Regions from separate parts of the Massilia forsythiae genome, predicted to be linked through region 2. Evidence: riboswitches for the same ligand, from Rfam matches in the RefSeq annotation. Region 2 holds a riboswitch; the other holds the start of a gene.
What was found. Region 2 has a riboswitch for thiamine pyrophosphate ahead of thiC (phosphomethylpyrimidine synthase ThiC). Riboswitches for the same ligand answer to the same signal wherever they lie in the genome.

Region 1 (4,372 bases), 2.4 Mb from region 2:
AGCGGGTGGAGGCGTTGCTGGCGGCGGCGTGACGTCGTCCCCGCGAAGGCGGGGACCCATACCGAATATCCGAAATTGGTATTTTCAAAGCATTCGCGGTGCTTTTAACATATCGACATGTTTTGCTTAGCATGGGTCCCCGCCTGCGCGGGGAGTCGTTTCCGGCAATGCCGGAAACGGCGGTTTTCAGGTCACCGATACTATTCCTGACCACAGTACGCGCAGGCCGAAGCAACGTACTGGCTGAAGCACAGCCGCCTACAGGTCGAACTGCGCCGACAACCGGAACGTGCGCGGCGCGCCCGGCAGCAGGTAGCCGCCCAGCGCCGGCGTGACGTCGCGCCAGTAGAACTTGTCGAACAGGTTGTCCACGCGCGCGCGCACGGTCACGCCCGTCGCGCCCAGTTTCATGGCGTAGGCGGCGCCGGCGCCGAACACGTGGTAGTCGGGGACGAACACGCGGTTCTCGACATCGAACGCCTTCTTGCCCGCGTACTGCCACACGCCGTCCACCTTCAGGCCGGGCACGGCGGGCACCGCGTATTCCGCCCAGGCGCTCGACTTGAAGGCGGGCACGTCGGTGACGCGCTTGCCGTCGATGCTTTCCTGGCCAGTGCCCTGCTGGCGCGTGTTCAGCGCCATCAGCGAGGCGCCGTAGCGCAGCGCCTCGCCGAAGCGGCCGTCGGCCGAGAATTCCAGGCCGCGGTGGGTCTGGCGGCCGTTGCGCACGAACGGGTGGCGCTGCTCGAGCACGCCGTTCACCAGCACGCCGACGTCCTGGTTCGGGTCTTCGTATTCGAGGCCCTGGCGGATCTGGAACAGCGCCGCCGACAAATTGACGCCGGCCAGCACGCCCTTGGCGCCGAGCTCGACCTGGCGCGAGCGTCCCGGCGCCAATACCTGCGCCTCGTTGCTGGTGCCCATCGGCGCGATGCCGCCATGCTGCAGGCCGTGGCTGAAAGAACCGTACACATTCCAGTCGCGGTCCAGCGCAATCACGAGCGCCAGGCTCGGCAGCGCGAAGCTGTCGTCGGCCTTGACGTAGGCCGCGATGTCGTCGTCGTACTCGCTGCGCTTGATCTGCACGTAGCGCAGGCCGCCGTGCAGCGTCAGGCGCTGCGACAGGGTGACGATGTCCTGCGCGAACAGGGCGCTTTCCTGGTCGCTGCGGCGCTCGAACACCGGACCGGTGACGCGGTCGGGCTTGGCCGGTGGCGTGGTCAAGGGATGCCAGATATTGCTGTAGCCGACCAGGTCGTATACGTACTCGCCGAAGCTGTCGTGGCGTTCGGCGTAGGAGACGCCGAGCGTCAGCGCGTGGCGCAGCGCGCCGGTGCCGAACTTGCCCTGCAACATGGCTTGCGCGCCCCACGGCGACTTGCGCTCGCCGGTGCTCTGGTAATCGTAGACGTCGTAGTCGCCGTTGCCGCAGTAGCCCGGGTAGTAACCGTCGCCCTCGTTGCTGCAGCCGTAGGGGAAGGCGGTGAAGTCGTCGCGCTTGAACCAGTGCTTGTTGGCGGCCACGGTCGCGTTCCACTCCGGCGCCAGGCGGTATTCGAAGCGCAGGCCGAGGTTGGTGTCGCGCGTGTCCACCGGGCGCGTCCAGGGCTGGTCGTTGAGCAGCATCTTGGCGGACACGCCGGTCGGCAGCGCCTGGTTGCGGATCAGCTGGAAGCCGGGCGCGGTGACCTGCGCCTTGTGCTGGTAGTCGAGGTCGAGCTGCAGCAGGGCGTCCGGGGTGAGTTGCCAGTCGAACGCGCCGGAGACGAACTGGCGCTCGCCGTTGGCGCCGCGCACGTACGAGTGCAGGTCGGCGGCGGCGGCGTTGATGCGGTAGCCGAAGCGGCGGTCGTCGAAGCGCCCGCCCAGGTCGACCGTGCCGTACAGGGTGCCGCGCTCGCTGACCTCGACCGTGGCCGAGCGCAGCGGCGCCGCGGTCGGGCGCTTGGTGACGTAGTTGACGATGCCGCCCGGGGTGGCGATGCCGGCGGTGAGGCCGGCCAGGCCCTTCAGCACTTCGATGCGTTCCTTGTTTTCCAGCGGGATCTGGGTGTCGCCGGGAATCGCGAAGCCATCCTTGCGGTAGCTGTAGTTGTTGTCGAGCGCAAAGCCGCGGATCGAGAATTGCTCGGCATAGCCGACCGCGTTGTAGGCGTCGCTCACCGAGGCGTCGTAGCGCAGCGCTTCGGTGGTCGAGCGGATCGACAGGTCTTGCAGGCGGGTGCGGTCGAACACGCTGATCGAGGCCGGCGTGTCGACCAGCGCCGTCTCGGAAAAGCCGCCGACGGCGGCGCGCTCGGTGGCGGCGCGGTTGCCGGTGACGACGACTTCGTTGACGGGCTGGCCGTCCGCAGCGGATTGCGCCGTTTGCGCTTGTGCGGAAAACGCCTGCATCAGCGCGCAGGCCAGGATCGAATACTTCAGGTGTGGTGTCATGTGTTTGCTCGTTATCGGCGCCGACGGGGGCGGTCGGGCGCGGCTGAGCCAACGGGGAAGGGCAAACAAGGCGGGAACTGCGTTGCGCTTTCCTTCGCTGGCATTATCCAGATCAGGTACGAAGGGTATCTCTCACCCGGAAGCAAGCTTCCAGGACCCCTAGCGAAAGCGCGAGTGTAGCACGTGCACGCGCCGGCGTGGCAGTTTCGTCAACGAGCGCCGGTTCTCAGGCCGGTTCCAAGGCCGGCGCGGCTTGCCCGGCCCGTACGCGCGCATGCAGCAGGTGGCGCTGCAGCACCGTGCGCGCCGACTCGCCGATCGCGCGCCAGTGCTCGCGCCGTTGGGCGGCGCGCTTGCGGTGCTTGGACGGCATCTCGGACAAGGGCTTGACATAGAAGGGCAGGCCGATCAGCCACCCTTCGCCGCCTTTCATCTCGATGCCGCCGAGGATCTTCCAGAAGCCGTCGTAGGCATTGGCAAAATGTTTTTGCGGATCGGGATCGTAGGCGATGTGGGCGCTGCTGCGGATCGCCACCACCTGTTCCATGTCCAGCGCCTGAGCCATGCCCTGCATCGCGGCGAAGCAGAAGAAGCTGGGCGAGTTGTTGGGAAATACCCGTTCGAAGGCGTCGAAGGCGGCGCCGGAATCGGTCCAGCGGCCCTGGTTGCGGGCGATGAAGGGCACCACCGGCGTCTCCAGTCCCAGCATGCGGCCTTCCAGCCAGCTGAAGGACAGGCGGTGCAGGCACTTGCCGTCGGCGACCAGGGCGATGGTGAGGTCGCCCTCGGCGTTGCCGCGCGACGCCATTTCCAGCTGGATCAGGAAGCTGCTGCCATCGGCGTCGTGGCGCCACAGCGGCAGCCGGCACGCGCCGTACACGGCCCGCCGGTAGGCGCCGTCGAAGGTGCTTTCCTCGAAGCGGTAATGGCCCAGCGCCGCCTGCACGCGCAGGCGCGGCGACAGGCCCTTGATCAGGTAGTCGCGGTGGCTGAGATGGTGGAACGGGTCGCCGCCGCATGCCGGTACCACGTGCTCGCGGTGGACGCCGAGCCGGCACAGCGCCTGGTGGTCGCGGTAATGGGCCAGGACCCGCAGGCTGCGCGCCATGCACAGCAGCCAGGACGCAAGGCCGACCTGGCGGCGCATGGCCACGGCGTGCCTGGCGAGATGGGCGAAAATCATGGATGCTCCGAAGGTTCGTTATCGACAGCGTGATCTTGTGCCACCGTTCCGCACGGTACGGTGAGTTTCCTCAACGGGAACAATGCATCCGCTCGATCAAGACTTTCGCCATCGACACGGCCCTCGAAACGCGGGTTTTGTTGTGAGCATGTCTCTTGTTGTTGACGCTTTGTCAGGACTCGTTGCCAGATGCAAGACTAGCACGATTGCCGCGCCGAACATCCGGCTTCCTGATGAATAATTGCGTCAGACCGAACGAGACGAGGAGCAAGGCATGGAGTACGAACTTTTTTACTGGCCCACGATCCAGGGCCGCGGCGAATTCGTGCGCCTGGCGCTGGAAGAAGCCGGGGCGCACTACGTGGACGTGGCGCGCACGCCTGGCGGCATGGCGCGCATGACGGCGCTGATGGACGGCGCCGATCATCCGTCGTTCGCGCCGCCGTTCCTGAAGGCCGGCGACCTGCTGGTCGGGCAGACCGCCAACATCCTGCTGTACCTGGGCCGCCGGCACGGGCTGGCGCCGGCCGACGAGCAGGGGCAACTGTGGGTGCACCAGATCCAGCTCACCATCGCCGACCTGGTGGCGGAAGCGCACGATACCCACCACCCGATCGCCAGCGGGTTGTACTACGAAGACCAGCGGCCGGAAGCCAAGCGGCGCGCGGCGGATTTCATCGAGACGCGCATTCCCAAGTTCTTCGACTGGTTCGAAGGCTTGCTCGGACGCCCGGCACCGAAGGACTACCTCAC
Region 2 (4,372 bases):
GCGCCTGGCCGGCCAGGCCGAGCGCGGCCACCAGGTCGTGCAGGCTGGCGCCATCGGGCAGCGCGTGCGGCGCGCCGTTCAGTTCGATGTCCGGCACGATTACTCCTTGTGATACAGCTCGGCGCCGCGGCGCATGAATTCCACCGCTTTCACTTGCATGCCCTGCGCCAGCGCGGCGCCGGGTTCGGCGATGCCCTGCCTGGCGGCGTAGTCGCGCACCTCCTGCGTGATCTTCATCGAGCAGAAATGCGGGCCGCACATCGAGCAGAAGTGCGCCACCTTGCTCGACTCCTTGGGCAGCGTCTCGTCGTGGAAGGCGCGCGCCTTGTCCGGGTCCAGTCCCAGGTTGAACTGGTCGGCCCAACGGAACTCGAAGCGCGCCTTCGACAGCGCGTTGTCGCGGATCTGCGCGCCCGGATGGCCCTTGGCCAGGTCGGCCGCGTGCGCCGCTATCTTGTACGTGATGATGCCGTCCTTGACGTCGTTCTTGTCGGGCAGGCCGAGGTGTTCCTTGGGCGTCACGTAGCACAGCATGGCTGTGCCGTACCAGCCGATGTTGGCGGCGCCGATGCCGGAGGTGATGTGGTCGTAGCCGGGCGCGATGTCGGTGGTCAGCGGTCCCAGCGTGTAGAAGGGCGCTTCGTGGCACTGCTCCAGCTGCAGGTCCATGTTTTCCTTGACCATGTGCAGCGGTACGTGGCCCGGCCCTTCGATCATGGTCTGCACGTCGTGGCGCCAGGCGATTTGCGTGAGTTCGCCCAGCGTCTTCAGCTCGGCCAGCTGCGCTTCGTCGTTGGCGTCGTAGATCGAGCCGGGGCGCAGGCCGTCGCCCAGGCTGAAGGCGACGTCGTAGGCCTTCATGATTTCGCAGATCTCGTCGAAACGCGTGTACAGGAAGGATTCCTTGTGATGTGCCAGGCACCACTTGGCCATGATCGAGCCGCCGCGCGAGACGATGCCGGTCAGGCGGTTCGCCGTCATCGGCACGAAGGGCAGGCGCACGCCGGCGTGGATGGTGAAGTAGTCGACGCCTTGCTCGGCCTGTTCGATCAGGGTGTCGCGATAGATTTCCCAGGTGAGTTCCTCGGCCTTGCCATGGACCTTTTCCAGCGCCTGGTACAGCGGCACGGTGCCGATCGGAACCGGACTGTTACGGATGATCCATTCGCGCGTTTCGTGGATGTGCTTGCCGGTCGACAGGTCCATCACGGTATCGCCGCCCCAGCGGATCGCCCAGGTCATCTTTTCGACTTCCTCGCCGATCGACGAGGTGACCGCCGAGTTGCCGATGTTGGCGTTGATCTTGACGAGGAAGTTGCGGCCGATGATCATCGGTTCCGATTCCGGGTGGTTGATGTTGGCCGGCAGGATGGCGCGCCCGCGCGCGATTTCGTCGCGCACGAATTCCGGCGTGATCTCGGCCGGAATGCTGGCGCCGAACGACTGGCCCGGATGCTGGCGGCCCAGCAGCGCCGCCATGCGCTGGCCGGTGGGACCGGCATCGGCCAGCGTGCGCAGGTATTCCTGGCGGCGCAGGTTTTCGCGGATCGCCACGAATTCCATCTCGGGCGTGACGATGCCCTGGCGCGCGTAGTGCATCTGCGTGACGTTACGGCCGGGCAGGGCGCGGCGCGGCTTGCGGTGCAGCTGGAAGCGCAATTCGGCCAGCTTCGGATCGTTCAGCCGTTCGAGGCCGTAGGCCGACGTCGGGCCGGCCAGCGCTTCGGTGTCGCCGCGCTCGCGGATCCATCCGGCGCGCGGGCAGGCCAGGCCGGAACGGATGTCGATGCTGGCTTGCGGATCGGTGTACGGGCCGGAGGTGTCGTAGACCCACACCGGCGGATTCGGTTCGAAGCCGAACGAGGCGGGCGTATCGGACTGGTGGATCTCGCGCATCGGCACGCGCAGGTCGGGCCGGCTGCCGGCAACGTAGACCTTGCGCGAATTCGGCAGCGGTGCGACGGCCGCGGCATCGACCGTGGCGTGGGTGGAAAGGAATTTCGGATCGGCGTTCAAGTGCACTCCCTGTCACTGTGAAGATCGGCGATCCAGCGGGAGGAGTGCGGAGCGAGGCATGTTGCGGCGCCGGTGGACGCGCACGCGCTGCTCTGTAGCTTCCCTTCGCTGGCATTATCCAGATCAGGTTCGGAGGGTATTTCTCACCCGCGCCCGTGACGGCGCAGGACCCCTAGCGTTGTTGCCGCCCCGCGATGGGGCGACGGCGCGAGTGTACGCGCGATTGGTGAGGTTGGCAATTGGATGCGATACTATCGCCGCTCCCGCAATCGCCTCCGCTCTACCATGCCCACCGTCTCCCAGCTGCTGCTGTACCCGATCAAATCCTGCGCCGGCATCTCGGTCGATGCCGCCGTGCTGCACGAATCCGGCCTGGCCGCGCAGGGCGTGCACGACCGCGAGTGGATGGTGGTGACGGAAACCGGCCAGTTCCTGACCCAGCGCGAACATCCGCGCATGGCATTGATCCGTCCGCGCCCCGACGGCGACACGCTGCGCGTGAGCGCGCCCGGCATGGACGACCTGGTGCTGCCGCTGGCCTGGCGCGACGACGCCCCGTCCAGCCGCGTGCGCGTCTGGGACGACGAGGTCGAGGCCGCCGATTGTGGCGCCGCCGCCGGCGCCTGGTTCACCCGTGCGCTCGGCCTGGAAGGCATCACCCCGTGCCGCCTGGCGCGCTTCCGGCGCGACGTGGTGCGCCCGACCAGCGTCAAGTGGACGAATGGGGTGCCGTCGCAGACGCGCTTCGCCGACGGTTATCCGCTGCTGCTGATCGGCCAGCCGTCGCTGGACGACGTCAACCTGCGCATGCGCGCCGCCGGCCGCGCTGCGCTGCCGATGGACCGCTTCCGGCCCAACATCGTGATCGACGGCCTGGAAGCCTTCGAAGAGGATTACGTGGGCGCGCTGCGCACCATTGCGCCGGCAGGCGAGGTGGTCGAGTTCAAGCCGGTGAAGCCGTGCGCGCGCTGCCCGATCCCGTCGATCGACCAGGCCACCGGCATCCCCGGCCCCGATCCGCTGGTCATCATGCAATCGTTCCGCGCCAATGCGCGCCTGGAAGGGGCGGTGTGCATGGGCATGAATTGCATCGTGACCGAAGGCGCCGGCGGCGAATTGCGCGTGGGCCAGGCGCTCGACGGCGAAATCGCGTTCTGATGCGGCATGCCGCGCCCGGCGATCCGGGGCCCGGCAATCCGGCGGCCGGCGATCCGGCGGCCGACGACACGCCGGCGCAGGTATCGCCACTGGTGATCCTGCTGCACGGCGTCGGCGGTACGCCAGCCGACATGGCGCCGCTCGCCGCGCTGGTCGAGACGGCCCTGCCGCGGGCGCGCATCGCCGCGCCGCCGGCCGCGCTGCCCTACGACCTCGGCCCGCACGGTTTCCAGTGGTTTTCGGTGGACGACATCGACGAGGCCGTGCGGCCGGGGCGCATCGCCGCTGCGCTGGACGCCTTTGTCGCCACCGTCGAAGCGCTCCAGCGCGCCCACGGGGCAGGTCCGGCGGACACCGTGCTGGTCGGCTTTTCGCAAGGCGCGATCATGGCGCTGGCAGCCTGCGCGCAACACTGGCTGGCGCACCATGTGGTCGCCATCGCCGGGCGCTTCGCGCCGCTTCCGGTGTGCTGGGAACGGCGCACCGTGGTCAGCCTGGTGCACGGCCGCATGGATGGCGTGATGCCGGTGGCACACAGCGAACTGGCCGCGGCGCGCCTGGCCGAACTCGGCGCCGACGTACGCCTGCAACTGGTGCCGCGCGGGATCCATATGCTGACGCCGGCGCTGCTGGCGCCGGCGGTCCATGCTGTGCTCGAAGAGTCGACATTCGATATTGGTCGAAGACGCTAGTCAGTTAATTTCAGCCATCGACCAAGTTTGGAAAAATTATTCCAAGAAGCTGGTTAGTGTTGGAATTTTTTACAGTCGAGCTCGGCATTTTTCATGCGTGTTGGATAAGCCTTTGAATTTTAAATATATCTTTGTTCTGGCACAGTAGTTGCTTATATCCGTGTATCTGGCTTTGTCACACTACTTAATGGATATCAAGATGAACGCAGTTTCGAAAACCGTCCTGGCCTGCACCGCCACCGCCGCCTTCCTGTTCGCTGGCGCCAGCGCCGGCGCGGCCGAATTCAACCAGTTCACCGTCCAGCCGGTTGGTACCAAGGCCGCCTTTACCGCCGATAAGATCACCGGTAACTACAGCGAAGTCGCTACCTTCAACGGCGACGGCACCTTCAACGTGTCGCTGTACTGGGATGCCGGCCAGTTCGTCACCAATGGCGGCAACATCGGCTTGGCTGCCCGCACTACCGGCCTGGGCACCGACTACGGCCTGTATGCCGTGTACACCG

Region 1: linked by a shared signal. The riboswitch ahead of HH212_RS16280 (TonB-dependent siderophore receptor) and the one ahead of thiC (phosphomethylpyrimidine synthase ThiC) in region 2 are both predicted to bind thiamine pyrophosphate.

Annotation. Positions count from the first base shown of each region.
Region 1 is NZ_CP051685.1:3,794,810-3,799,181, forward strand. Features, by position in the region: gene HH212_RS16275 (AAA family ATPase) at 1-32, shown strand, start outside; gene HH212_RS16280 (TonB-dependent siderophore receptor) at 259-2,436, opposite strand; TPP riboswitch at 2,509-2,607, opposite strand; gene HH212_RS16285 (DUF535 family protein) at 2,663-3,619, opposite strand; gene HH212_RS16290 (glutathione S-transferase) at 3,894-4,372, shown strand, end outside.
Region 2 is NZ_CP051685.1:1,385,199-1,389,570, reverse strand. Features, by position in the region: gene thiS (sulfur carrier protein ThiS) at 1-97, opposite strand, end outside; gene thiC (phosphomethylpyrimidine synthase ThiC) at 100-2,016, opposite strand; TPP riboswitch at 2,100-2,200, opposite strand; gene HH212_RS05940 (MOSC domain-containing protein) at 2,302-3,174, shown strand; gene HH212_RS05935 (alpha/beta hydrolase family protein) at 3,174-3,866, shown strand; gene pepA (flocculation-associated PEP-CTERM protein PepA) at 4,066-4,372, shown strand, end outside.